Regions from separate parts of the Listeria farberi genome, predicted to be linked through region 2. Evidence: riboswitches for the same ligand, from Rfam matches in the RefSeq annotation. Region 2 holds a riboswitch; each other region holds the start of a gene.

Region 1 (10,358 bases), on a different contig from region 2:
AAAAGCTCTGTTCCAAGCCCGCGTTGTGTCACTTCAGGTAGTAAATAAAAAGCCGCGAGTTCACTTTTCCCCTTTTCAAGCTCAATAAAATTCGCAAATCCAATTACTTGGTTTGCTTGTTCCACGACTGCAAAAGGAGTTGCTGAAATACGATTATGAAGCGTTTCAACATTATAAAATCTTTCCAAAAAATCATCTTGTACATCACTTGGAATTAAATCTTGATAAGTATGATGCCACGAAGTAATCGCGACGTGCTGAATGGCTTCGGCATCTGAATTAGTTGCTTTTCTAATATGAAAATCCATCATCCATTCTCCTTTCAATTGCGCTAATTGATGAAACAGTTTATCTGACTTTACCCCTTTTTAACAAAAAGAATGCGCTAATTAAATAATTAGCGCACTGATTTTTTATTTATCGATTTTAATGTCTCCGGAACTAGTTTTCACCGTTACGCGGTTATCGGTATTCGAATCACTTGTTGGTACTTTAACGCTACCAGAATTACTGCTTGCTTCATAAATAGCTTTAAAATTACCTGGTATTTCAATCTCTACCTCACCAGAATCTGTATTGATTTCGATGTTTTTCACTTGTTTGATAAATGCTACATCGATATCTCCTGAGCTCGTTTTCGCCGTTATGTTATTTGTTACACCTGCGAGTTCAATTGTTCCTGAATCGGATTCAGCTTGTACTTTACCTTTTGTATTTGCATCAATATCTCCAGAACTAGTGGTTAAAACAGCCAAGTCGGTTACAGCACTATTTGTCAGTTCGATGTCACCGGAATCAATAGCAATTTTAAGTTTTTTCGCTTTAACACCAGTAGTATTAACATCCCCTGAACCGCCATTTACCTCTAAATCACCCGTCAAACTAGTAAGCTCAGTCTTTCCAGAGTCTGTTTCAATCGATGTATTTGCTTTAATTTTCGATAAATCTAAATCTCCAGAAGAAGTAGTCATTTGAGCACTATTCGCTTCTAAATTATTCACTTTTAACTCACCAGAATTTGTAGAACTAACAAATTTCTTTACTTTAAAATCGGTAACATCAATATCTCCTGATTGAGATTTTACTTTTAAATCAGCCACTTTTGTATCTTTAGTTAAAAAGACAGTTACTTTTTGCTGCCCATATGCATAGATTTTCCCAAAATTGTTATACCAAACATTTTCTTCTGGAACTGTTATATTGAATGAAGTGCCATCTTCAGAAACTGGTTTTAATTTTTGAATTGCTTTTTTATCCTTTGCAGAATAATTTCCTTTCAGTTCGATATAATTTTTCCCAGTTGTACTTTCTTTCCATTCAATTAGTGCATCTCGCTCGGAAGAAAAGGAAATTGTATTAATATTTTCAGATGACAAGTCCCACTTTTTAGTAAGTGGTTCCCCTTTTTCAATCATAGTACCTGAGTTCATTGTGAATGCTACGCCAATAGCACCAATAATAAATAGCACCAAACCGGCGAAAAATAATTTCTTACTTAAATGATGTTTACGCATTTTTCCCGCCTCCTTTGACTGCATATTTGTGCCACTGGATAATTCCCATAGTTGTTTTACTTGTAAACTTAGTAAGTGCATTCGCTACAAAAAGCAGCATGAGACCAAGTCCTACAAGTCCTATAGACACAAACATTTGATAGAATTCGAAGTCAGCGCCAAATAAAAGTTCTACACCGAATAATACTGGCGAAAGGAGAAACGCACCAACCGTTACCCAAAGTGAAATAACTACCGACCATAACGTAGCCATAATTGGAACAACAAGGCAAATATCCAGGAAGAATAAACCTATGCCAATTAAAACTTGTTTACTAACTGTTCTATTTTCATTTTGATTTTTTCGAGGTACATAATAATAGTCTGTCTCCACTTGTTCCTCGCGGATATCCCTTTCACTTAAAATATCTGCTGCAATTTCTTCAGGTCTTCCGAGGTCAAAGACGATTTGTTCTTCGCTTTTCCCTGCCTCTACACCATTTCTAAAATGCTCTTGGTAATCAGATAATAGTTCTCTCCGCTCTTTTGGATCCAGCAATTCTAGGCGCTGGTTTAATTCATTTAGAAAATCTTGTTTATTCATTTACTGCTTCCCCCTCTGTTAAAAGCTTAGCGACACTATCTGTAAAATTATTCCATTCAGAGATAAGCTCATTCAAGTAAATCTCTCCTTTTACCGTCAGCTGATAATATTTTCTTGATGGACCTTCATTTGATTCTACTAAATAAGTGGAGCAATACTCTTCTTTTACTAATCTTCTAAGTACTGGATAAATGGCTCCTTCTGCAACTTCAATATATTTAGACACTTGATTTGCTAATTCATAACCATAACAATCTTTTTTTTGAATTAAAAACAAACAACAAAGTTCTAACACACCTTTTTTGAATTGCGGGTTAACTTCCATGCTAACTCCTCCATTCTGCTAAATTACCACTAGTAACAAGTAATCACTACTATATATTATTCACTACTGCTATAGTTTATCATACACTAGTGTTCATTGCAAGGTACTGCCTAAAAAAAATAGTATTGTTTTTTCACTTAATAAATGTTAACCTATTTTAGTATTAAGTTTACATTAAGGAGAGATAAGTTTATGCGTGATCAGAAATTGAAATTTTTAGTCGTAGATGCTTTATTCGCAATCATCATTGCTTTACTCGCACAAATTGCTATTCCACTTGGTCCTATTCCTCTTACTGGACAGACATTTGCCATTGGTTTAGCTGCAACAATTCTTGGAGCTCGTCATGGTACGATATCTGTTTTAGTTTATATTGTTCTTGGAGCAGTTGGTATTCCAGTTTTCCAAGGCATGACAGCAGGTATTGGAATTCTTTTTGGTCCTACTGGTGGATTTATTGTCGGATTTATTTTTAATGCACTCCTTACAGGTTGGCTACTTGAAAAAACAAAATTCACTGTTCCATATGCTATCGTCGCTAATATATTAGGTGCTATAGTTACGCTTATTTTCGGAGTTTTATGGCTTAAAGTTAGTACTGGTCTTGACTGGCCAACTGCCTTTTTAACAGGGATGGTACCATTTATTATCCCAGGTATTATTAAAGCGATTTTTGCTGCTCTATTAGGTATTCTCATTCGTGATCGTTTAATTAAGGCAAAACTACTCAGAGCATCATAAGTCCCATTAATACACATTTTGATTCATCTCCTATATAATGATAATGATTAGCACTGAGAAAAGGGGACTCGGTATATGTCATTACTGAATGATGAAAATAGCTTTTACAACACAGATTTACTTGAGTTATTAAAAGATTCAAATGAAGCGGTTCTTCCATATAAAAGAATTCGTTTTAGACGAAATCAGAAAATCTTAACAGAAGGCACAGAAACAACATACTTTTATATTATTGAAGACGGGGTCGTCTCGATGAGTAAAAATACGTGTAAAGAAGATAGCATTATTAGTTTCTTAGGTAAACATGATTCTATCGGTCCGCTTACATTACTTGGAGGAGCTCAATCACCTGCAAACTATACCACTATAAGCGAAGTGAGTGTTTATCAATTTGAACGTAAATATGTTCTGAATAAGCTCTTAAGCTCACCAGAGGTATTCTGGCAAATGAATAACCTTATGCAAAGTATGGTTGCTCCAATATTGGAACGAGAAGCTTATGTGAATTTACCTTCTAGCGAGAAAGTCTTGGCAGGATTAATTGCTTGTGGGGAAAGGTTTGGAAGAATGGAGTCAGATGGTTCTTGCCTAATTCCATACTATTTTACACAAAAAATCTTAGGCAATTACTTAAATTTAGCTCGAGCTTATGTTGCTACCAACTTGCGGAAACTGGAAGAAGATGGTGTGATTGCTTTATCGCCGAAACCTTGGCGTATAACTGACTTCGAGAACCGCAAACAAAATTTAAGCAATACATATAAATAGTTTTAAAGTCGCATATTTTAAAATATGCGACTTTTTCATATTAAAAAAAGAGATAAAATTTAGTATTTAAGTTTGGCAAGGTAATTTCTCGGATTTTTGTAACATTAAGGTAATTTTTTCGTAAAATAAATTTAATATTCTCTTTCACAAAGTTAAATAATATTGTATAATTAATTAGCAACATAAAATAAAAAGGGAATTGGGGATATAGAATGAAAAACATCAAAAAAAAGTTAATCGTAATTTTAGCATTTGGACTAATTTTATCAATTAGCACTCCTGTTTTTGCTACAGAAACCGGAGAACAAAATGAATCGACAACAGAAATAGCTCCACCAACAGAAACAACTACGAAAAATAATTCGGTTGAAGAACAAAAAACTAAAAAAGAACTTTTAAAAGCCAACGCAAATGCAGTAGTAGGAAAAACAAACCTTTCTTTTAAAATTGGAGATACGCCCGCTGCACAAGATTTTGTAACAGTCAATGACGCATCAAATAATCCAACATTTACTTTTAAAAACGGACAACCTGTAACAAATGCTTCTGGAAACTACTCAATAGAAATTCAGGTGACTTTCGATGATAATACTTCTACAGATATAACAGTGAACTACATAGTAAAAGAAGCCGCACCACTTGCAACGCTAAAAACAACAACACCTGTGATTGAATTAGGCTCCAAACCAACACCGAATCAATTCGCAACACCTGCAGCAGGAGCAAAATTAAGCTTTAAATCCGGAGCGCCTTCTACCAAGAAAACTGGTACTTTTACAACAACAATAGTAGCTTCTAAAGATGGAAAAACTATTGAATTAATAGTTACTTACAAAGTTCTAGATCAAGAACCACCAAAGATTAGTGTTAATCCAGACGACTATCCGTTTATTATCAAAGGAGAAACTATAACGCCCTCTACATTTGTAACAGCTACTGATAACTCGGGTAAAGTTACTTTAACTTTTAAACCTGGATATGAACCAACATATTCTCGACTTGGTATGCATGCCTTTGTTGTTATCGCAACAGATCCATCAGGAAATACAACAGAGTTTTATTCTTACTACGTTATCGTTAGTGATAAACCCACACTTAAAGCACCTACTCTTGATTTGAATAGAAGTACACCTTCCATCCTTTACGGAGTTACTATGCCTAACTTAGGTGTAATTGCAGAAGATGAGGACGGAAATTTGATTGGATGGTCTATAGAAGATGAAAAAGGAAACTTCACCATTACATTCGAACCCCCCTTACAACCAGGTGATATATTTGTTTTATATAGCAGTACTGAAGTAGAATACAGTGAAGAAACATACTATATTTATGACCCAGAAACGTTAAAAATTAGAGAACTAAATGAATCACCCTTTGAAGTAAAAACGATAAATACTAAAAATAGTAATACTACAAATAGTAATACTAAGAATAGTAATGTCACACAAAAAATCATACCAAAAACTGGCGATGCGAATCCAAATCCATTCACACTTTTTGGTTTTATCTTAATTAGTAGTTCAGTAATTATTTTACGAAAAAAATAGCACAAAAAAGTGAAACCAGTTTAAAACTGGTTTCACTTTTTATTAATAATTTTTTCCCATAAAGAAAAATGTTGCGATTGCGCCTATACCTTGAACGATGAAGAAAATCGCTACAATAAGTACGATACCAATTGCGGAAACAACTGGATTGAATAGAGCAATGAAGCCAACAATGATACCAATAATACCAATAGTTAATATCCAGCCCCAGCCTTGTACGTTGTTTTGTTTAGCTGTAAATGCGCCTATTGTACGCATAATACCAGCAAACAACACCCACATACCAAATAGCAATACAAGCGTTAAAGTTCCATCAAATTCATTAAATAATAGCAAGAAACCTAATAAGATTGATAAAATTCCGTCAGCTAGCACCCAACCAGAAACATTTTGCGACTTTCTATCTGAAAAATAAGAGATAGTGTGGAAAATACCTGAAATCAGTAGTAAGAATCCGATCATCAATGTTGAGGTTAATAATGAAATACCTGGATGGAATAAAAACCAAATCCCAAGTACAATCATTGCAATCCCTGCTAATAAAACAAGAATTCGTGTAAATGTCTTCATTTTTTTATTTCAACTCCCCTTTATTTGTTCTAATACAACCTCACTTTTAATGAAATATAATTAGTCTTAACTATAATAGCCTAAAAAAACGATTTTAAAACCTTTTTAACGTTAAATATTAACCTAAAAATAGCTTTGTCACAAAAACTCCATACAAAAGCACTATTTTGGGACTTTTAAATACTTAGTTGACAATTTGTTTCATCCAGCGTAATATATAACTTAATTTAATAGTATTTTCTTATCACGAAAGGTGGAGGGACTGGCCCTTTGAAGCCTTAGCAACCGGAATTTATTTTCACGGTGCTAATTCCAGCAGTATATTCTGAAAGATAAGTCGGAAATCCAAGTTTAGGAAACTCTATCCTCTCTGGCGGCTTATATACTGCTAGGGAGGTTTTTTGATAGAAATTACTGATAAATACATATTAAAGAGGAGTGGATTTTATGAGTAATGAGTATAAATTCGAAACAATTCAAGTACACGGCGGGCACACACCAGACGGAGATACACATTCTAGAGCCGTGCCAATCTATCAAACGACATCATATACATTTGATAGTCCGGAACATGCCGCAGCCTTATTTGGTTTACAGGAAACTGGAAATATTTATACACGAATTATGAATCCTACTACAGCTGTATTAGAAGAACGATTAACTTTACTTGAAGGTGGCATTGGTGCGGTTGCAACGGCTTCTGGCATGGCTGCTATTACTTACTCTATTTTAAATATTGCTGGTTCCGGAGATCATATCGTTGCAGCTGCAACACTTTATGGTGGAACACACACTCTTTTCTCGCATACATTTAAAACGTTTGGAATTGACGTTACTTTTGTCGACCCTAACGAACCTGAAAATTTTGAAAAAGCAATTAAAGATAATACGAAAGCTGTCTTTGTTGAAACAATTGGCAATCCTGATATAAATATTGTCGATATCGAAAAAGTAGCAGAAATTGCACATGCATCCGATATTCCACTCATCGTTGATAACACATTCGCGACCGCTTATTTAAATCGCCCGTTTGATTTCGGCGCAGATATTGTCGTTTACTCAGCAACGAAATTTATCGGCGGTCACGGGGTTGCAATTGGTGGCGCGGTCATTGATTCCGGTAAATTTAATTGGACAAATGGTAAGTTTCCAAAGCTAGTTGTACCCGACGACAGTTATAACGGCTTGTCTTATACAAATGATGTTGGCGCAGCGGCTTACATTACTAAACTACGCGTCTCACTCCTTCGTGATACTGGTGCAGCGCTTTCTCCTTTTAATGCATTTCTACTCATTTTAGGGCTAGAAACGCTATCTTTACGTCTTAAACAACATGTAAAAAATGCCAAACAAGTGGCTAATTTCTTAAATGACCACCCTAAAGTAGCTTGGGTGAATTATCCAGGTTTAACAGACAATCAATACCATGAGTTAGCCCAAAAGTATTTACCAAAAGGCCCTGGTTCCATTTTCACATTTGGTGTTAAAGGTGGTTACGCGGCTGGGAAAAAGGTTATCGAATCTGTAGAATTGTTCTCGCATCTAGCCAATGTTGGTGACGCAAAATCGCTTATTATTCATCCAGCATCCACAACTCATCAACAACTAAGTGAAGAACAACAATTAACAGCTGGTGTGAAACCTGAGTCCATTCGTCTTTCTATTGGAATCGAGAATACGGATGATATTATTCAAGACTTAACGAAAGCGCTAGAGCAAATTTAGGAGGAAGTGAAGAGAATTGACCTTACAACAAAAAGAACTATTTCAAAAAAGTCCTCTTCTACTTGAAAACGGAGAAACGTTAAGCCCTGTTTTAGTTGGCTACGAAACATACGGGACCCTTTCTGAATCACGCGATAATTGTATTTTGTTAGAACATGCGCTCACTGGGACAGCTCACGCGGCGAAGCATTTTGAAGATGATGCTCCTGGTTGGTGGGATGATTATATTGGACCAGGGAAAACAATTGATACAGACAAATATTTTCTGGTATGTACGAATGTATTTGGTGGCTGTAGTGGAACGACTGGCCCCTCCTCTATTAATCCAAAAACAGGTGAGCCATTCCGGTTACAATTTCCCGGGTTTTCTATTAAAGACATTATTAAAGTGCAGCGTGAACTTTTGGAACAACTTGGAGTTACGCGGGTTATTTCGGTGATTGGTGGATCAATGGGTGGAATGCAAGCCACAGAATGGGCGATTGATTATGCGGATATAACAGATAGCATTATTAACATCGCTTCCCCACTCGCTGCCGGACCTGATGCGATTGGCTATAACTTAATTATGCGGATGGCGATTCTGAATGATCCCGATTTTAATGGCGGCAACTATATTGGTCAACCTGAGGGCGGACTTGCGACTGCGAGAATGGTTGGAATGATGACTTACCGGACGAGCGAACTTTTCTCTAAACAGTTTGAACGTTTCACTGTCGCCGAGTCTTCTCCTGCTGCTTTCTCAAAAGAGCACTTTCAAATTGAATCGTATTTACAATATCAAGGGGATACTTTTGTCGAGCGGTTTGACGCAAATAGTTATCTATATTTAACAAAAGCGATTGATTTATTTGACGTTACGGCTCCCACGAAAGATGATTTACCCGCTTTTTCAAAAATTAAAATTCCGTATTTGCTCATTGGCATTACGACCGACCAGCTTTTCCGAATTCATGATTTACGTCGTGGTTACGAGCTTTTAAAAGAATGGGATGTGCCGGTTACTTATCATGAAGTGGCCTCTGAATACGGTCATGACGCATTTCTAGTGGAAAAGGAAGTACCGAAGTTTGAGCCGCTCATTCGGTCATTTTTAAGTAATTTACCTGTTAAAAGCATATAAAAAAAAGAGACCTCTAAAAATTTCAGAGGTCTCCTTTTTATTAGTCTTTGTAAATAGATTTCGTTCGGTTAAGCCACGCATAGCCTAGTCCGATAACAAGGCCACCACCTACAAAATTCCCAAGTAAAGCAAGGACCAAATTGACGGTCACATTGCCCGCTGTCATTGCAGCAAGTGTTCCACCAGAAGCGAAAAATGCTAATGAGAATGATGAGAAGTTGGCGATAACGTGCTCGAATCCTAAGAATGCAAAGATGAAAATAATGAAAATCATCGCAATGACTTTACCAGCATCATCTTTCATTCGGAGCGTACAAAGCACAGCCGTATTTACAACAATATTGGCGAAAATACCTTCTACAAAAATTTGTAGTGGCGCTTTTTCAAGTTTACCGCTAACGGCAGTAAATAAGAAATGATCCGCAGGCAAATTATGGAAGACAGATGTCAGAGAAACTAAATACCCTGCAAGAATTCCACCCAATAAATTACAAACAATACATAAAATCAAAATTTGTAACGCTTTTCCTGGTTTAACAATTTTTTGATAAACACCAGTTGTCATATACATCATGTTAGAAGTACCAAGCTCGGCATTCATATAAATAATCATCACGAGTGACCAACTAAACATAAACGCATACGTGATTTTACCAAGTCCTGGAGCAAAATGATCAACTTTATCACCAATCATTACAGCGACCGCAGTCCCTAGTGTCAAGAATAAACATGCTAACATCGCGCGCACGATATAACGAAGAATACTATTATTTACTAAATCAATTTTTTTGCGCGTACTATAATCAATTTTCTGCATTAATGGACTACTTTCCACATCCAAATTATTTCATCTCCAAACAAAAAATTTTCTTGTGAAATTCACAACTTGTTTATTGTAGCATGTTTTTAATTTGATGCAAATAGTTTTCAGAAAATAAAAATGAGTTAAGCGTTATCATCTTGAATTTTTTTTCATCTGGAAGTTTTATGTTGTTAATTTCCCCGTTTTATCATTATTAAAACCAAAAAAAGAGAACAGATTTCTCTGTCCTCGTTTAGCTGATTTATTTTCCAAACCAATGTTTTTTAGCTGAATCTTTTGCTTTTCCTTCTGTTTCTTGAGCACTTTTGATTTCTTGAGCTACAATTGCTTCATCCATGCGTTGCACACGACCATGTAACTCATCCATTACTACATCGTTTACATTTGCTAATTCTTGCTCTGTGGCAATTAGGATAACGCCTGTCGAACCTTCTGGGATTGTTTTTAGCGTTCTTTCAAATACGGATAGAGCGTTTTTCACTTCACCAGCATCTTGCATAGAACCAACGATTGCTCCGACCATCCAACCAATTAAAATACCGAATGGACCGCCTAAAATACCAATTAACATACCAATAAGGCTATCTTTCATATTTTTATCGGCACCAGTAAAATCAAGAAAATCTTGTGCAACAAGTT
Region 2 (9,089 bases):
CGTGCAAAATCTTCCGCTAACCACTCTTGTTCATTTTGTTGTCGTTGTAAATCTTGCAAAAAATCTTCGGCCGCGGATTGTTCTTTTTTCAGCAGTTGCAGTTGTGTCTCCATTTGCTGGCTCTTTGCATCCATTTATTTACCCCCCAATCCCATGCTCCGTTCAAGCTCTTGGTCTTTGCGAGTAAATGATGCGCCTAATTCTTTCAATCTTTTGGCATCCGTTCCTACCACACCTTGAAAATTGTCCACCACGTCTACCAAGTCAAACAATGCTGTTCGAAAATGGTTGATGGAATTGGCTTGGCTATAGGCCATATTGCCACCTTTCATCGGTAAATATTCGGCTGATTTCCCTTTAGAATCTAGCTTTGTCGCGTGTTTTTTTAATGTTGCTTCTTTAACTTTTATTTCACTCATTTCTGCGCCTCATCTCTGTCTATAATAATGAAACCTTATCCTTTAATTATAGCACCGCACGCATTCTCGTTTTGTGAATTTATGCCTTGGAAATTGGCTAAAACACGTTTTTTACGTTTCTATTTTAAGTACCTTTTCTTTAAAAAACAAAAAAACACTTTGACTGAAAAAATCAAAGTGTTTTTACATTTAATATCTACGTGACAACCCTTTTCTCAGCACATCGCCAAGGACGTTGAAGGAAAGAATGGTCATCAAAATTAATAATCCAGGGAAAAGCGCCAAGTAAGTTGCTTCGCCGACGTAGCCTTGCGCATTGTTCAGCATGCTGCCCCACGAAGCGTTAGGTTGTTGAACGCCGAGGCCAAGGAAACTTAGTGCCGACTCGGTTAAAATCGCTGTAGCGACGTTTAATGAAGCTGCAACGACGATGGATGGCATCGCGTTTGGAATAATATGCTTGAACATAATGTGGAAAAATCCGCCACCCGAAGACTTGGAGTACAAAATAAATTCACGTTCTTTTAGTGTCAGGGTTTCTGCTCGGACTATCCGCGCCACTTCCATCCAAGAAAGCAATCCGATAATGATGATAATGTTTGAAATTCCTGGTTTTAAGTACGCATTTAAAATCATTAGTAGGAAAAATGACGGAATTGACATGAAAATATCTAGAAAACGCATCACCATATTGTCAATGAAGCCACCAAAGTAGCCACTAACGGTCCCCGCGAGTGTTCCAACGACAACGGCAATCATCATCGCAAACACGCCAACAAGTAGCGAGACCCGGCCGCCGTACAAGACGCGCGTCAAGTAATCCCGACCATGGTCATCCGTCCCAAACCAATGCGACGAATTTGGCGGCATCAGTTTGTCCTGAACGGAAAGAGCATTAGGGTCATAAGGCGAAAGGAACGCGAAAATACAAGCCACCGTAATAAGTATCAGCACACTCGTCGCAAAAACAGCGCGGCGGTCAGCCAGCATAAAACGCCAAAAACTCCGCTCTCGTGTTGCGTGAACAACTTCTGCATCCCGCTCGAAATCCTGCATTGTTTTTTTCGAAAAATCTAATCGCATCATGAATTCCTCACCCCATTTCCCTAATCCGCGGATCGACAATCATATAAGCTAAATCGGCCAACAAGTTTCCGATAATTAATAACAGCGCTGAAAATAGCGTAATCGCCATAATAACCGGATAATCTAGTTGGAAAATCGCATTAATTCCAAGCGAGCCCATTCCCGGCCATGAAAAAATACTTTCGGTAATAAAAGCGCCTGTAATGACTTGCGGAAGTGACATCCCAAGTAGTGTTATAACTGGTAGCAAGGAATTTTTCAAGACATGATGCCCCATAATTTGCACTTTGGATAGACCTTTCGCATAACCAAATAAAACATATTCTTCTTTTAATTGGTTAATCGTATTCGAACGGACGTAGCGATAATATGCCGCGCACCCTTGGAAAGTCAGCGTTATAACTGGCAAAATCGCATGTTCCGCCATATCCCAAAAAGAGTCAACCCCAATCGTTCGCATCCCTAGACTTGGCAGCCACCCTAATTGAATCGAAAATACATCTATTAAAATCATCCCAAACCAAAAAATCGGAATCGAAATCCCAATATATGAAATCCCGTTTAACAGTTTATCAATCCACGTATTTTCATAATTCGCCGCAACTAAACCAAGTGGAATCGATAATAATAGCGTCAGAACAAGCGAAGTTCCCACCAAACCAAGTGTCGCCGGAATTCTCTCTAAAATTTGTTGCAAAACTGGTTGGCTGTTCACAATCGAATAACCAAGATTCCCTTGCAACAAGTTTCCAAGCCAAATAAAATATTGTACATAAATCGGTTGATCCAGCCCTAAGCTCTGTCTAATCCGCTCTACATCGTCAGGATTCATATCAGGCGTAACAAAAGAGTTCACGGGATCCCCGGGCGCTAATTTTATAAGTGCAAACGAAATAATCGAGATAATAAATAGCATCGGAATAATTTGCAATACGCGTTTTATGATTGTTTTTAGCATAATTTATCTCCTATCTAAAACACTAAAAATGACAAGTAAAAACCTGAACCTGCCAAAAACAAGCATGGCAGGCCAGATTTTTTACGAATGATTTTTAATTATTATTCCGTTAAATATAGTTTAGAAAGATCACGGAACATTGTTACTGGTTGTGGTGTTGCAGCTTTTTGGCCACCGTAACGGCTATCAAGAGCTAGCACTGCATTATCATAAGAAATTGGATAAATTACAGCATCATCAGCAATGGTGTTTTGGATTTTTTCATAGATTTCTTGACGTTCTTTATCGTCCGCAGTTACAGCACCTTTTTCCCAAAGTGCATCCAGATCTTTGTTGTGATAGTTAGCGTAGTTGTATGGCTCATCGCTTTTAAATAGAGATTTATATGCATCAGGATCGTTCCCCATGATATAGCCATTTAGTGCGATAGAGTAGTCTGCGTTTTTGCGGTCAAGTGTGATGTTGCTTAGTGCATTTGGATCTGTTGGTTTCAAGTCAAGTGTCACGCCGATTTCTTTGTATTGTTGTTGCAGGTAAAGCGCGATACTTTCTTGTGATTTACTGTTGTTTAAATAGTAAACAGTTAGTTTTTGACTTGTATCAAAACCACTTTCTTTTACTAATTTTTTCGCTTTGGCAATGTCTTGGTCGTATGTTTCTACTTTATCCGTGAAGTATTTCGTATTTTCTGTTAGGAACGAGGAAGCTGGTTTTGCGTATTCATCTGAACCGTATGCTGCATCAATGATTTCTTCACGGTCAAGCGCATAAGAAAGGGCTTGGCGAAGTTCTTTTGATTTAAGCGCTGGTTGGTTTTCGTTGAATGTCGCATAGCTTAAGCGATTTTCCGGGTAAGTGATAATGTTTACCGCGCTCGCTTTTTCTACTTTTTTTCTATCGGAAGGTTGAATGGATTTTAAGTTAATTTCGCCATTTTGCAAGGCTAAATTAGCTGCGTTTTGATCTTTTGTGATACGGAAAGTAACTTTATCCAATTTTGGTTTACCGTCAAAGTAGTCGTTGAATCGTTCTAGGGAAACATATTCGCCCGTTTTGTATTCAACAAATTTGTACGGACCTGAGCCGATTGGATTTTTGTTTTTATCACTTTTCTCGATGTTTTCTACCCCTTCAAAAATGTGTTTTGGAATTGGGAAGAACGTTTTAATTGTATTTTCAAAGGCTGGAGCAACAGTTGGTAAAGTGAATTTCACCGTTGTGTCGTCTACTGCTTCTACTTTTACAGGTTTATCATCAAAAACAAAGTTGCCGCGGTTCGGGCTGTTTTGTTTTGTGTCTAAAATAGAATTTACAGTAAATACTACATCGTCTGCAGTTAAAGGCTTACCGTCATGCCAAGTTAAACCATCTTTTAGTTTCACAGTGTAAGTTAAGTTGTCATCTGAAATATCTAAGCTTTTTGCAAGTGCCGGTTTCCCGTCAACTTCCCAAAATAGCGGTGCGTATACAGCTTGTTGAATCGTTAATGTTACTCGGTCAGAAGCATAGTTAGGATTGATAACTTCTGGATCTCCTGTAACGCCGATAATTAGAGAGCCGCCGTCTTTCGCTTTGCCTGAACCGTTTGCTTTGTCTGAACTAGCGCCAGAACCACCGCAAGCCGTTAACACCAAGGCAAAAACCGAGATAACCGCTACTAATAAAAATTTCTTCATCTAACAAAAACTCCCCTCTTTAAGCGCTAAAAAATAACGCTTCTTCTGTTTTTTGGTCAGAATCGAAGCGCCTCATTAAAAGCTACTACTTATCTGCCAGAATATTACTTCTGATCGGAATTAGCATAGAACTTGCGCTCCGCTGCCGGGTTTCACTGGGCCGATTCCCTCCACCACTCTTGATAAGAAAACGTAATACTATTATTCCTATAAGTTTACTGTGAATTAAAGATACACTGAAAAGAACCAGATGTCAAGAAGAGAAAACTGGATTTTTAAAAATTAATTCATAAAAATAGACTAGGAATAAAACCTAGTCTACTCTTCTTATTTTGAAGCTTGTACTACTTGATATTCTGGCTTCTTGGAAAACTCAGCTTTAGCAAACGGGCAAAGCGGAATAATTTTCTTTCCTTCTATTTTCGCTTTTTCGACAGCATGTTTCACAAGTTCTTGCGCTATCCCTTGGCCACGTGCAGCATCATCTACACCTGTGTGGTCAATAATAAACATATCTTCCCCAGTTGGAACAAAAGTCACTTCGCCAACTTCTACTCCTTCATCATTTACCGCATAAATTCTATTTTCACCATTTTTATATTGCATTTGATATCCTCCTATTTCTCTATATATTGAAGCGCTCCACTAGGGCAAGTATGAATCACACGCTTTGCCTCTTCTTTTGATACATTATCTGGCACAATCCAAGGCTTTCTATCTAAATTAAAAAGTTCTGCATTACCCTTTACACAATTACCTGAATGCGCGCAAACATTTGTATTAAAATAAATATCTATGTCCGCCCCGCGATACTTACGATAGCCTTGTTCTAATAATGTTTCTTCATCCATCTGATTACCTCCTTCGCGAAAGTTTACCTATCATTATTATATTCCACTCATCTATTAAAAGAAAACGTTATGAAAAAGCACTTCCAATCATTGACTTTCTAACCAGATATTGAAATAATAAAGATATTTTATAAATTCATTTAAAAATAGAAGAAGGAGTGGAAATAATGGCATTTTATTTTGAAGAACCGTCCCGCACATTTAGTGAATTTTTACTTGTTCCAGGCTACTCATCCGCTGAATGTGTTCCAACTAATGTTAGCTTAAAAACACCAATCGTAAAGTTTAAAAAGGGTGAAGAATCTGCAATCACAATGAACATTCCGCTTGTTTCCGCAATTATGCAAGCTGTTTCTGACGATAATATGGGTATTGCTCTTGCTACAGAAGGTGGCGTATCATTCATCTTCGGCTCCCAGTCCATCGAAAGTGAAGCAGCCATGGTTTCCCGCGTGAAAAATCATAAGGCTGGATTCGTTATTAGTGATTCTAATATTAGCCCAGATAAAACCCTCCAAGATATTCTTGATTTAAAAGAAAAAACTGGTCATTCCACAGTTGCAGTTACAGAAGATGGCACAGCGCACGGTAAATTACTAGGTATCGTGACAAGTCGCGACTACCGCGTAACGCGCATGAGTCCTGATGAAAAAGTAGCAGATTTCATGACGCCTTTTGAAAAACTAGTTACTGCTAAAAAATCGACCACTTTAAAAGAAGCTAACAACATTATTTGGGACAACAAATTAAATGCCCTGCCACTTGTAGACGATAACGAACACTTGGTTCACATGGTGTTTCGTAAAGACTATGACTCTAATAAAGAAAATAAATTAGAACTGCTTGATTCCTCGAAACGTTACGTTGTTGGGGCTGGTATTAATACGCGCGACTACGAAGAACGCGTTCCCGCATTAGTAGAAGCAGGAGCAGATATTCTGTGTATTGATTCCTCTGAAGGTTACTCCGAGTGGCAAAAACGCACACTTGACTACGTTCGCGGTAAATACGGGGATACGGTTAAAATTGGTGCAGGAAATGTCGTTGATCGTGATGGTTTCCGTTATCTTGCTGATGCTGGCGCAGATTTTGTCAAAGTTGGTGTGGGTGGTGGTTCAATCTGTATTACGCGCGAACAAAAAGGCATTGGTCGCGGACAGGCAACTGCGCTAATTGATGTTGCTAAAGCCCGCGATGAATATTTTGAAGAAACAGGTGTTTACATCCCGATTTGTTCTGATGGCGGAATTGTTTATGACTACCATATGACGCTAGCACTCGCAATGGGAGCTGACTTCATCATGCTTGGTCGTTACTTCTCCCGTTTTGACGAAAGCCCTACTAATAAAGTGAATTTAAACGGCACATATATGAAAGAATATTGGGGCGAAGGGGCTAACCGCGCGCGTAACTGGCAACGTTATGACCTTGGCGGCGACAAGAAATTATCTTTTGAAGAAGGCGTAGATTCTTATGTTCCTTACGCTGGATCATTGAAAGACAATGTCGCAATCAGCCTTAGTAAAGTCCGTTCTACCATGTGTAATTGCGGTGCGCTTAATATCCCAGAATTACAGCAAAAAGCAAAAATCACCCTTGTATCTTCTACTTCTATCGTAGAAGGCGGCGCACATGACGTTGTTGTAAAAGATGCTTCAAACAATTTAATCAAATAAAATTGGTTGGTGTGAATTTGGTAAATTACCATTCTCACACCAACCAATTTTTTATTTATATACTCTTCTACACAAAAGAATATTTTTCTTTAATATCTTCCATCGGTAATGGTCGACTAAAATAATAACCTTGAAAATAGTCTACTTTCATTTCCTTTAATTTTTCCACTTGTTCCATATCTTCCACACCTTCTGTAACCACTTTTCCGCCTAAATCATGGCACAAATTGACGATCGCGCGAATAATAATTTGCTGTTTTCGATCTGTTTTTAAAAGCGCGATAAATGACATATCTGTTTTCACAATATCAATCGGCAAGCTGCGCAAATACGCAAGCGAACTATAACCTTTTCCAAAATCATCCATACTCACTTTGACACCAAGGTTTTTTATTTTTCGTAAGTTTTTATCCGCGATAGCAAGTTCCGTTATTTCACCCCGTTCGATAATCTCTATTTCTAGGCATTCCGGATACTTTAAATTTTCTTTCACATAATCATGTAAAAAAGTCATATACGTACTGCTCGCTACATAATGCGCCGGAATATTAATCGAAATTGAAAAGCGTCCACCTAACTGGTTAATTTGTTTTATCGCTGTTTCAGCGACAAAATCTTGCATTTCCCGCGTTGCATTTAAAAGGACAATATCATCAAAGAAATCAATTGGAGCTAGAATAGTCGTCGCAGTTTTTAGTCGAATCAAACCTTCAAAACCGATAATTTTATTTGTTTTCGCGTCTACTTTTGGTTGATAATACAGCAAGTAACTATTTCTCCTAATCGCATCCCATATTTCCGTACTCGAGATATCCATCTTAACCCTCCTTTTTCTCTAGTTTACCCTTTTTTCCGTCGAAATGAAAATATAGCCAAATATTATCACTACATTTACACAAAATCCATATTTCCTATTGCTAGGGTGATTCCTCTTTGCTACAATTATAGCTAGACACCCATGAGTTAGCGCTTACAAATTGCCACTGGCGAAAAAAGGGAGAGTGTGAAAGTGAACAAATTTTTCAAGAAAACTACACATGTTTTACTCGTAGCAGGGCTCACAATCGGACTTACAGCACCATTCACCGGGACAACAGCACAAGCAGCAGCAGATACAGTTCCTATCCAGATTTTGGGAATAAACGATTTCCACGGAGCGCTTGAAACAGCCTCTAAAGATGCATCGGGCTCACCAATTGGCGGAGCAGATTACTTAGCTACCAATTTGGATAATGCCACTAACTCATTTTTACAGGCAAATCCTGGAGCAACAACTGACAATGCTATCCGTGTTCAAGCAGGCGACATGGTCGGCGCAAGTCCAGCAGTATCAGGTTTACTTCAAGACGAGCCAACGATGAAAGTTCTCCAAAAAATGAATTTCGAAGTCGGCACATTAGGTAACCATGAGTTTGATGAAGGATTACCTGAATACAAACGAATTTTGGACGGAGTTTCTACAAACAAATTCGGACCAATCGTAGAAGCTTATCCACGCGTTAAAAGTGACATGAAAATCGTCGCAGCTAACGTGGTCAACAAAGGAACAAACACAGTCGCAGAAGGCTTTTTACCATATTATGTAAAAGAAATTGATGGTGTCAAAGTTGGCTTCATCGGTATCGTTACAACAGAAATTCCTAATTTAGTTCTTGCAAATCATATTAAAGACTACGATTTCCTTGATGAAGCAGAAACAATCGTTAAATACTCTGCTGAACTAAGAAATCAAGGCGTTAACGCAATCGTTGTTTTATCCCACGTTCCAGCACTTTCCACCGGAAACCCAAACACTGGAACAAAACAAGATGTAGCCGGGGAAGCTGCTAATATGATTACCAAAGCAAATGAATTAGACCCAAATAACTCGGTCGATTTAGTCCTTGCAGGGCACAATCACCAATACACAAACGGATTAGTTGGAAAAACTCGTATTGTTCAAAGTTACAACAATGGTAAAGCTTTTTCAGATGTAACTGGCGAACTTGATAAAACAACCGGCGATTTCGTTACACCACCTGACGCTAAAATTACATACAACACGAGAAGCGTCACACCAAATGCCGATATTACCACTGTAACCGAAGATGCGAAAAGCCGCATTGAAGGTGTTATCAACGAAACTATCGGACTAGCAAATAAAGACGTTATTTCTCGTGATACAAATCCAGATAACAAAGCAATTGATGATAAAGAATCCGAGCTCGGTAACATGATTACGGATGCACAACGTTACATGGCAAATAAAGCCGGCGCCGATGTCGATTTTGCTATGACTAACAATGGCGGAATCCGTTCTGATCTTACTACTCGTCTTGCAAATGGCCAAAACGAAATCACATGGGGTGCGGCTCAAGCTGTTCAACCATTTGGTAACATTTTGCAAGTAGTGGAAATGACTGGCGCTGATATTTTGGAAGCTC
Region 3 (10,358 bases), on a different contig from region 2:
CGTTCTGGATAGTAAAATTCCAAGTACCGCTGTAATTATCATGGCGATTAAAGTACCCGTAATGAAAATGTTAGTAATATCGTCAACTTGTTTATATACACTTTCAATATCGGCGACAAGATAAATAGCCCCTATCACTTGTCCTTTATTTTTGATGGAGGATACGTTCACCCAGACACGGTTATTTTTATTTGATTCGTCTTTATAAATTTTATCCTCAGATGTAGTTCCGAGTGATAAGGTTCGTTTAACAAGGGGATCGTTACTTTTTTGCCCAACGATGCCTTGATTATCTAAATTAGAAGTCCCGAGAATTTTACCTTTATCATCTACTATTCTTACTTCTATTATGTTGCTGCTTGCACGCGAATAGTCGACCAAAAGCTCACGAATATCATTTTGTAATTTCACTGAGTTATCGCTATTTTTTATGATTTCTTCTCTAGCATTATAATCCAGCAATGTGATGCTATTCGTGATTGAATCTTGGAAATTCTTTTCCAATTGCCCTTCCAGCTCACGTACAAAATACGCGCCGATTACTTGCATCGCTACAATAATTAATAGCAAATACATAATAACTAACTTAAATTGTACAGACTGAAAAAATCTCATTTTATGCATAAGTCTTTCTACTCCTATTCGGGGTAATATATTTAAATTAGTATACCATATGTTGCAGGGTAGACGTATTGTTTTTCCTGTTATTTGGGTCCATTTATTTATAAAAATATTTGTTAAGTATGCGGATGTACCCAAAAAAAGTGGCCATCCAAGTTTTTTGCTTGGCGACCACTTCCTGTTTATTTATTCTTGTTCTGGATTGCGTAAATAATAACCAACACCGCGTCTTGTAACTAGCCACGCTGGATGACTTGGATTATCTTCAATTTTTTCACGTAGACGTCGAACCGTAACATCCACAGTACGAACATCACCGAAGTAGTCATAGCCCCAAACTGTTTGAAGTAAATGTTCTCTTGTCATCACTTGTCCCATATGTTTTGCTAAGTAATGAAGCAATTCGAATTCACGGTGCGTAAGTTCAATCGTTTCTCCACGTTTTGAGGCAACATATGCATCCGGATGAATAATCAAGGAACCAATTTCTAATTCGCTGTTTTCTTCTTCCTCGGCTGCATTTGAACTTACTTGGCTATGGCGACGTAAATTAGCTTTCACACGAGCGATTAATTCGCGGTTACTAAATGGTTTTGTAACATAATCATCGGCACCAAGTTCAAGTCCAATCACTTTATCAATTTCGGAATCTTTTGCAGTTACCATAATTATTGGCATATCATACTTCTTACGTACTTCACGACACACCTCAATACCATCACGACCTGGAAGCATAATGTCCAGTAAAATCAAATCTGGCTGAACTTCTTCTACAAGTTCTAACGCTTCATCGCCATCATAGGCGCAATATACATCAAAGCCTTCTTTATTTAGATTAAACTTAACTATATCCGCAATCGGTTTTTCGTCATCTACTACAAGAATTTTCTTTTCTGCCATTTTTTTACAGTCCTCTCATTCCTGGATTTCGCCGGCTTTAACCGGGACAGATATTTTTTATTTAATGCAAAAACTCACTAAATACTTTAGATTCCGGCCTGTCTTCATTAACAACATGCTACGAATAGACTTACTAATCAATTATAACACATACCATTAATTATCTGAATTATTACAAGCTATTTTCTCTTAAAATCACATAATCTCTTGGTTTTGCGCCACTTTATCAAATAAATGTAGCTTGGAAATTCGCGCCACTGCCTCTTCTAATCGTTTTTCATCCATTAAAAGTCCAACGCGTACATACCCCTCACCGAAAGTCCCGAAACCACTTCCGTCAGCAACAGCTACACTAACTTCATTTAATAAATAATCCGCGAATTCACTACTTGTAAACTCTTTTGGCACGGGCATCCATGCAAAAAAAGAGCCCGCTGGAGCAATTGCTTCCCAACCAATTTTATCACAAGCAGCTATAAATGCATTTCTACGGCTTTCATAACGAGCATTTAATTCTTGTACACAAGTTTGATCGCCTGTAAGAGCTTCAATTGCAGCATCTTGAATACCTGGGAATAAACTTACATACATATGATCTTGAATGAGGTTGATTGCTTCGACAACGTCTTTATTCCCGACAGCAAATCCTACGCGCCAGCCAGCCATATTATATGTTTTCGAAAGCGTATAAAGTTCGATTCCAACCTCTTTTGCCCCTGGAGTTTCTAAAAAACTAATCGGCTTCTTCCCATCAAAACCAATACCGCCATAAGCAAAATCATGTGCAATCGTGATATTGTTTTCTTTAGCGAAAGCAACTGTTTCTTCAAAAAAGCGAGTTGTAGCAACCGCGCCAGTGGGGTTGTTCGGATAATTTAAATACATCAACTCTGCTTTTTTCGCAACATCTTCAGGAATTTCACTAAAATCAGGTAAAAAATTATTTTCAGCAATAAGTGGCATTGTTTCGAATTGAACTTCTCCTAAAACTGCTCCTGATAAATAATCTGGGTAGCCTGGGTCCGGTAAAAGCATTACGTCACCTGGATCCATTAAACACATTGGCAGTTCAACAAGGCCTGTTTTCGTTCCAAATAATATGGCTACTTCTGTATTTGGATCAACAGTTACATTATATTCACGCGCATAAAAATCGGCCGCAGCTTGTTTAAGCTCCTGTTTTCCACGAAACAACGAATATTTGTGGTTCATTGGATTTTCTGAAGCTGTTTTCAGTGCTTCCACAATATGTTTGGGTGTTGGCTGGTCTGGATTTCCTTGACCTAGATTAATCACGTCATGACCTTCTGCCACCTTTTTTCCAACTTTTTCTACAAGGCTAGAGAAAAACTGATCTGGTAAATTTTGCAAGCGTTTGGAAATTTTCATTTTACACCCGTCCTTTTCAAGTTTCATTGATTAAAATAGTAAAGTTTTCTGAAGTATTTGTCCAGTATGATTTTTTTAAAACTTAAAAAAGCATTGACAAATTAGGGTAATATGCGTATATTTTTAACTAACAGGTTTTTCTAAAATATTTTCTCTTATCGAGAGCGGCAGAGGGACTGGCCCGATGAAGCCCGGCAACCTAACTTTATTTAAGCGTAAAGTGAAGGTGCTAATTCCAGCAAAACATTTTTTCGTTTTGGTAGATAAGAGGAGCTGGATATGTTCGACTTTCCACTTCTCTATTCTAAATAGAGAAGTTTTTTATTGCTTTCATGAATAAATCTGGATAAATAATCAACATACTGGGGAGGAAAAAAAGATGAAAAAATTAACAAAGGGGTTAGGAATTTTACTTGCATCAAGCCTTATTTTAGGATTAGCGGCATGTGGAGGAGGAAGTGACGACAAGGCCTTAAGCACAGAAAAAATTACAATCGGAACAACTGCAGGACCTCACCAACAAATTGCTGAAGAAGTTCAAAAATTAGCGAAAAAAGACGGTCTTGAAATCAAAATCAAAACATTTGATGATTATAACACGCCAAATACAGCTTTAAATGATGGTGATTTGGATGCGAATAACTACCAAACAATTCCATTTTTAGAACAACAAAAGAAAGATAAAGGCTACAAATTAGATGTTGCTTTTAAAACAGTAGCTTTCCCAATGGGTATTTACTCTAACGATATTAAAGACTTAAAAAACCTTAAAAAAGGCGACAAAATTGCCGTTCCAAATGATCCAAGTAACGAATACCGTGGTTTAAAACTATTTGAAGATGCTGGCATTATTAAATTAAAAGATGGCGTGGAAGAAAAAGCAACAAAAAAAGATATTGCTGAAAACCCGCTTGACCTTGAAATCGTTGAACTTGAAGCTTCTCAAATCCCTGCACAATTAGATGAGGTTGCAGCCGCAGCTATCAACACTAACTTTGCAATGGGGGCTGGACTTTCTATTAATAAAGATGCTATTTATCACGAACCTACAAAAGACAATCCATATCCAAATGTTTTCGTCGTTCGTAGTGCCAATAAAGATGATGAGGTCGTAAAAACATTAGAAAAATATTACCATTCAGATGAAGTAAAAGCATTTATTGAAAAAGAATTTAATGGGTCTGTAGTACCTGCATTCTAGGGAGTTGTTTTATTTTGATCGAATTACATCAAGTTTCAAAGACATTTAACGTAAATGGAAAAACCGTAGAAGCCGTTAAAAATGTTTCTATTACAGTCGAAAAAGGAGAAATTTTCGGTGTTGTTGGTTATAGCGGCGCCGGTAAAAGTACGCTCGTTCGTTGCATCAACTTGCTTGAACGTCCAGATGCGGGCCAAGTTGTCATTGATGGGAAGAACTTATCTACCCTCTCAAGTAAAGAACTTCGTGTCGCTCGTCGGAAAATTGGTATGATTTTCCAAGGATACAATTTACTAAAAACCGCAACTGTCTATGATAACATTGCCAAACCGTTAAAATTAGAAGGCGTTCCAAAAGACGAAATCGAGACTCGCGTAAATAAATACTTGTCGATAGTTGGCTTAGAGGATAAACGGAACAATTATCCAAGCCAACTTTCTGGCGGTCAAAAGCAACGTGTGGCAATTGCTCGTGCTCTAGCGCATGAACCAGAAATTCTCTTAAGCGATGAAGCAACAAGCGCCTTGGACCCGGAAACAACAGAAGCAATTTTGCAACTGTTACTTAAAATTAATGCGGAACTCGGCATTACGATTTTCTTAATTACACATGAACTTGATGTCATTCAACGTATTTGTGACCGGGTTGCTGTGATGGAAAATGGTCATTTAGTGGAGCAAGGTACCGTTCTTGATATTTTCACGAAAGCAAAACACGCGACAACCAAGCGCTTTGTTGGGTCGGAAGCTAGTTTTGATATCCCGCAAGATTTGCTTGAAAAATATATTGCGACTGGGAAATTGGTTTCCCTTCATTTTATTGGAGACGAAGCGGATGAACCTGCTCTCGCTCTTGTATCGCGCAAATTCGACGTTCTTCCAAGCATTTTAGCTGGCGGAATTGATCATTTGAAAAATGGAACACTTGGAAAACTGCTCGTTCATTTAAAAGGGGACGAAGCCGAGTATAGTAAAGCTATTTCTTATTTGAAAGAATCTGGAGTCGTTGTTGAGGAGGTCGAGTTACTATGAGTTTGTTTTTTGAAGAATGGGGCCCGATACTTTGGCAAGGATTTCTAGAAACGCTGACGATGACCGGGATTACACTCGTGATCTCGCTTGCGATTGGTTTACCACTTGGCGTATTTTTAACATTAACACGTAAAGGTGGTCAATCAGAAAACCTGGTTACCTATAGCATTTTAAACTGGGTTATTAATATTTTACGCTCGTTACCGTTTATTATCTTGTTATTCTTAATGATTCCTGTAACAAGGTTTGTTGTTGGGACTACTATTGGGATTCAAGGAGTTATTATGCCACTTGTTGTATTTACGGCACCTTATATTGCTCGTTTGATGGAGTCTGCCCTTTTGGAAGTGGACCGCGGGGTTGTGGAAGCTTACCAAGCTATGGGGATTTCTACTCCGAGAATTATTTGGAGTGTGGTTATTCGCGAAGCTCGGTCTGGTATCGTTCTCGGTTTGACTATTGCTACGATTGGACTAATCGGCGCGACAGCAATGGCTGGACTTGTTGGTGCTGGTGGCCTTGGAACAATTGCATACCAATATGGTTTCCAGCGTTTTGAACCGACTGTCATGTACACAACGATTATTATTTTAATTATCATGGTACAGGCACTACAATCATTCGGAAATTTCTTATCTAGACGTCTTAAAAAAGATTAATTTTACTACTAAGAGCTTGGTGCGTAGTGTTCCGGTATGGACTCGGCCACCAAGCTTATATTATTTTTAAAAGAAAAAGGGAGCGAAGAACATGTGGAAGTTGGCATTATGTCAGACCGATGTAGTTTTTAAATATCCGGATGCAAACTATGCAAGGATTGAAAAAGCGATTGTCGAAGCTGCTGAAAATGGGGCCGATATAGCCGTTTTACCAGAAATGTGGAATACAGGTTATGCTTTAAATGAATTAGCTGGGGTTGCTGATTTAAATGGGCAGAGAACAAAAGAATTTTTAGCAACGCTTTCTGAAAAAAACCAAATTGCTATTATTGGTGGCTCGGTTTCTATTTCAGAAGGAAGCAAGTTTTCGAACACGATGTACGCTTTTGATAAATATGGCGGACTACTTTCTTCATATAAAAAGGTACACTTATTCCAACTTATGAATGAACACTTATACTTAGAAGCTGGAAATGATAAAAATCTTTTTCGACTAGATGGTATTTCTTGCGCAGGGTTCATTTGTTATGATATTAGATTTCCGGAATGGATTCGTAAACATACTTCAGAAGGCTCAGAAGTTATTTTTGTTTCTGCACAGTGGCCAGCTGAGCGCATTAACCAATGGGAACAACTACTTATCGCTCGTGCAATTGAAAACCAAGCTTTTGTTGTTGCTGTCAACAGGGTTGGTGATGATCCAAATAATCATTTTAACGGGCACTCGCTTGTTATTGATCCACTTGGAAATGTTATTGTTCATGGTGGCGAAGAAGAAGGCAATATTTATACTGAAATCGACTTGAATTTAGTTGCCGAAACGAGAGGGATCATTCCTGTTTTTACCGACCGTCGTCCTGAATTATACTAAAATAATATAATTTACGAGTCAAATTAGCTATTTTTTACAATTTCTCATTAAATCTTCAAATCCCCTTCACTAACGAGGTAATTTATGGATTAATTTTTGTTAATTTTGATATTATATATTATAGTTAACAAAAGAGTAAAGGGGATACTAATAATGGATACACTATTTAACTACAAAGAATTTGTTCGATTATCTCATGAAGGCAACATTAACTACGAAAAGTTAAAAGTTCCAAAACATACTGAATTAGTCGATACTGCATCTCAAAGAAATAGTCATGTCTATTTAATTATCGACGGATTTGTTTCGATTTCTATGAACCCAGAATCATCTAGCATTTATACTGTTCTTGGAAAAGGCTCTTTTATCAATTATTATAGTTTATTCCAGGGAAACGTAGATGACTTTTTATTTAAAACTATATCAACTTGTACTATTTATAAATACACATTTAAGGATTTAGAATATTTTCTCTCTATGTTTCCTGAGAACTTTGGGTTCCAATTTTTCATAATGCGCGATTTGGCTCGACATGCTTTCTTCAAAAGTCTTTTCGCTGAAACAAGTTCTTCTAATAAGCTAGAACTTTCTTTTGTCAATATCGGGAAACTTCATGGAATTCCTTATGAAAAAGACAGTGTAATCTTACCAAAAGAAATGCGAACAAGTATTATAGCCGCTTACAGTAATCTTTCAAAAAGCAGCTTTTACAAACAATTAGCGCTTTTAAAAGACCACGGGGAAATATGGAAAAATAATAAAGAGTGGGTCATTAAGAATAAAGAGCTGCATGACTATTCAAAATTAAGACAAGATATATAACAAAAATCCGCCCTGGAAATAGGCGGATTTTTGTTTCGCTATAGATATTATCCCTTAATTATTTTAATCGTTTCAACGTTTTTTTCTTTAACATTATCGTGAAAATTCCATATATTGCTATCGTAATTAATATAGTGAATATTAACTGAAATGTCATTGTTTGCTCCATAAAAAAGGGTCTTTGCGTCATCATTAAATAAAAGATGATTGGATGTAAAATGTAGGGTAATAAGGTATCACTGCCAACGATGTCCATTATCGTTCTTTTAGTTGGGATAATAGCAATTAATAAGAAAATCCATAAAAAGGCTAAGAAAAATGACGCCATAACATTCACTATATAACCTACTGCAGTGACGCTAAATGTCGTTTTATTTAGAAATCCGTAAAATAAATTAAGAAACTCATCTGGTTGTGTAGAAAACAGATTATATAAGGCTATAACTAATACCAAAGTAATTATGCCACATATGTACTTATACTTTTTCAAAAATATACGTAATTTGTTAAAACCACTTCTGTCCAGATAGAAACCAGCAATAAAATATGGGAAAAAGCTAAGAATTCTTGTAATTGTTAAAAATTGTGTCCCATAAAAGTATCTATTTGTAATTGCAACAACGAGTAAAACTAAAACAATCAGTAATACATCTACCGCATATTTGCCTCGTTTATTTGCATACATGGCGAACAGCATCCATACTGCCAGCGCTAACAAATACCATAAATGAAAAGCTGGGGTAATTAACATTTTTAAGTCTATATTTTTGTAGTACCCCGTCAAGAGTCCTAATAGTAAAAAAAGTGGCTGGAACATAATAAATAACCCTAACAACTTACCTATTTTCTTCCAGGTAATGTTTTGACTAAATATCCCATTAATAAAAATAAAAGCTGGCATATGAAATGAATAAATAACGTCAATTACTGCTACTTCTTTAGGTCCCATTACTAACAAAAAATGGCCGAATATCACTAGAAATATCAAAATACCTTTTATGTTTGATAGTTGATAATCATACTCTCTTTCTTTCAATAGATCACCTCGATGAATTTATAATAAAACTATGTATGAAATTAGTATTCTTGTCAACTTAAAATTAACATTACCTCTGCTTACTTATCTAAAGTCTAAAAAGAAGTTCTTTATTATCCAAAGAACTTCTTTTTTTCACAATTCATATAACACCACTTCATCAGCAGCAAGCGATTTTTGTACATCGATAATTCGTTGGTTGCTGGAACCGCGGAATGCTAAGTTTGGATCGAATAGCTTTTGTTCAAAGCGGCCATCTACAAGAACATCTATTAAGGATAGAAGTTCGAGTTTGTCGGTTGTTTCTTGCATCATTTCATCCCAAGTGTAACCTGTCCATGACCAAATGTCTTTCGTTTTCCCATATGTCGCGCGAATTCGTTTCACGACAGATAGGCACGTGGCAGTATTCAAAAATGGTTCCCCGCCAAGTAATGTCAGACCTTGGACGCTCTCATGCCCGATGTCTTTTAGAATATCGTCTTCTAATTCTTTGGTGTACGGTTTGCCGTATTTAAATGATTGCGCAGCCTTGTTGTAGCAGCCTTCGCAGTGGAAAGGACATCCAGATACATATAGACTGCACCGGACGCCCTCCCCGTCGACAAAGTTAAATGCTTTATAGTCGGCGATATACCCTCTGGATAATTCATTCGACTTCCATTCGCACGGTTTCGGATTATTCACCTAAGTTCTCCATATGTTTCACACGATTGCTAATTTCTACGTGACGTCCATGAACCATTGGACGTTTCATTGGATTACCTAGATAGCCACAAGTACGTTTTACAACATCTGCTTTTTCAGGGTCGGTGTTGCCACAGCTTGGGCATTTAAAGCCTTCTTCTGTAGGAACAAATTCACCTTCGAAATCACATTCGTAACATTTATCGATTGGCGTATTTGTACCAAGGTAAGCCACACGATCATAGGAGTAATCCCATACTGCCTCAAGTGCTTTTGTGTTGTGAACCATTTTTGGATATTCACAATAATGAATGAATCCGCCAGAGCAAAATTCTGGATAATCTTTTTCAAAATCAATTTTTTCAAAAGGTGTGATTTTTTTACGAACATCGTAATGGAAAGAATTTTGGTAGTAGTCTTTATCAGTAATGTCTTTAATTACACCATACTTTTCTTTGTCTAAACGGTTGAAACGGTCAGTTAAGCTTTCACTTGGAGTCGAATATACGCTGAACCAGTAGCCATATTTGTCCTTCCAATTGTCAGCATAGGCTTTTAGTTCTTTCACGATGTCGAGCGTGAAGTTTTTTGCTTCTTTGTCGCCTTCCCATTCGCCGCCGTAAAATACAGTCGCAGCTTCGTAAAGACCAATATAGCCGATAGAAATAGTAGAGCGTTCTTTATTGAAAAGTTGATCTACATTTTCGCCGTCTTGTAGTCGTTTGCCGAAAGCTCCATATTTATAAAGAATCGGTGCGTTTTCTGGTCGAGCTTGACGGACACGGTTTAAACGGAAAAGCAGTGCATCTTTGACTGTTTTCATACGTTCGTGGAAAATTTCCCAGAAACGTTCTTTATCCCCACCACTTTGGATAGCGATACGCGGAATATTAAGTGTTACAACACCCAGGTTGTTTCTTCCCGCGTTAACATGTTCTCCGTTTTCGTTCTTCCAAGCTGGTAAAAATGAACGGCAACCCATTGGTACTTTGAAATCTCCTGTTAAACGAACGAGTGAATCGTAGTTAAGTACATCTGGATACATCCGTTTTGAAGAACATTCCAGTGCCAATTGTTTGATGTCATAGTTCGGATCTTCTGCATTTAAATTAGTTCCACGACGAATCGAAAATACTAATTT

Evidence for each region. A riboswitch is a leader RNA that binds a small molecule or an ion and turns the genes downstream of it on or off. The one in region 2 is predicted to bind S-adenosylmethionine.
Region 1: linked by a shared signal. The riboswitch ahead of HCB38_RS01955 (O-acetylhomoserine aminocarboxypropyltransferase/cysteine synthase family protein) and the one ahead of HCB38_RS10505 (ABC transporter substrate-binding protein) in region 2 are both predicted to bind S-adenosylmethionine.
Region 3: linked by a shared signal. The riboswitch ahead of HCB38_RS00340 (MetQ/NlpA family ABC transporter substrate-binding protein) and the one ahead of HCB38_RS10505 (ABC transporter substrate-binding protein) in region 2 are both predicted to bind S-adenosylmethionine.

The regions. Positions count from the first base shown of each region.
Region 1 covers NZ_JAARZL010000001.1:399,998-410,355, reverse strand. The annotation lists gene HCB38_RS01995 (GNAT family N-acetyltransferase) at 1-308, opposite strand, end outside; gene HCB38_RS01990 (DUF4097 family beta strand repeat-containing protein) at 414-1,514, opposite strand; gene HCB38_RS01985 (HAAS signaling domain-containing protein) at 1,507-2,097, opposite strand; gene HCB38_RS01980 (PadR family transcriptional regulator) at 2,090-2,422, opposite strand; gene HCB38_RS01975 (biotin transporter BioY) at 2,615-3,163, shown strand; gene HCB38_RS01970 (Crp/Fnr family transcriptional regulator) at 3,239-3,931, shown strand; gene HCB38_RS01965 (LPXTG cell wall anchor domain-containing protein) at 4,144-5,478, shown strand; gene HCB38_RS01960 (HdeD family acid-resistance protein) at 5,521-6,048, opposite strand; SAM riboswitch class I at 6,287-6,387, shown strand; gene HCB38_RS01955 (O-acetylhomoserine aminocarboxypropyltransferase/cysteine synthase family protein) at 6,496-7,773, shown strand; gene metX (homoserine O-acetyltransferase MetX) at 7,790-8,896, shown strand; gene HCB38_RS01945 (formate/nitrite transporter family protein) at 8,937-9,737, opposite strand; gene HCB38_RS01940 (DUF1269 domain-containing protein) at 9,961-10,358, opposite strand, start outside.
Region 2 covers NZ_JAARZL010000003.1:235,096-244,184, reverse strand. The annotation lists gene HCB38_RS10525 (hypothetical protein) at 1-134, opposite strand, end outside; gene HCB38_RS10520 (DUF3130 domain-containing protein) at 135-419, opposite strand; gene HCB38_RS10515 (ABC transporter permease) at 609-1,502, opposite strand; gene HCB38_RS10510 (ABC transporter permease) at 1,513-2,463, opposite strand; gene HCB38_RS10505 (ABC transporter substrate-binding protein) at 2,565-4,139, opposite strand; SAM riboswitch class I at 4,226-4,328, opposite strand; gene HCB38_RS10500 (GNAT family N-acetyltransferase) at 4,467-4,745, opposite strand; gene HCB38_RS10495 ((4Fe-4S)-binding protein) at 4,757-4,990, opposite strand; gene HCB38_RS10490 (IMP dehydrogenase) at 5,158-6,666, shown strand; gene HCB38_RS10485 (EAL domain-containing protein) at 6,734-7,483, opposite strand; gene HCB38_RS10480 (bifunctional metallophosphatase/5'-nucleotidase) at 7,670-9,089, shown strand, end outside.
Region 3 covers NZ_JAARZL010000001.1:64,010-74,367, reverse strand. The annotation lists gene walK (cell wall metabolism sensor histidine kinase WalK) at 1-624, opposite strand, end outside; gene yycF (response regulator YycF) at 808-1,521, opposite strand; gene HCB38_RS00345 (pyridoxal phosphate-dependent aminotransferase) at 1,717-2,910, opposite strand; SAM riboswitch class I at 3,063-3,180, shown strand; gene HCB38_RS00340 (MetQ/NlpA family ABC transporter substrate-binding protein) at 3,290-4,111, shown strand; gene HCB38_RS00335 (methionine ABC transporter ATP-binding protein) at 4,126-5,142, shown strand; gene HCB38_RS00330 (methionine ABC transporter permease) at 5,139-5,801, shown strand; gene HCB38_RS00325 (carbon-nitrogen family hydrolase) at 5,893-6,672, shown strand; gene HCB38_RS00320 (cyclic nucleotide-binding domain-containing protein) at 6,826-7,494, shown strand; gene HCB38_RS00315 (acyltransferase family protein) at 7,553-8,530, opposite strand; gene nrdG (anaerobic ribonucleoside-triphosphate reductase activating protein) at 8,666-9,217, opposite strand; gene nrdD (anaerobic ribonucleoside-triphosphate reductase) at 9,210-10,358, opposite strand, start outside.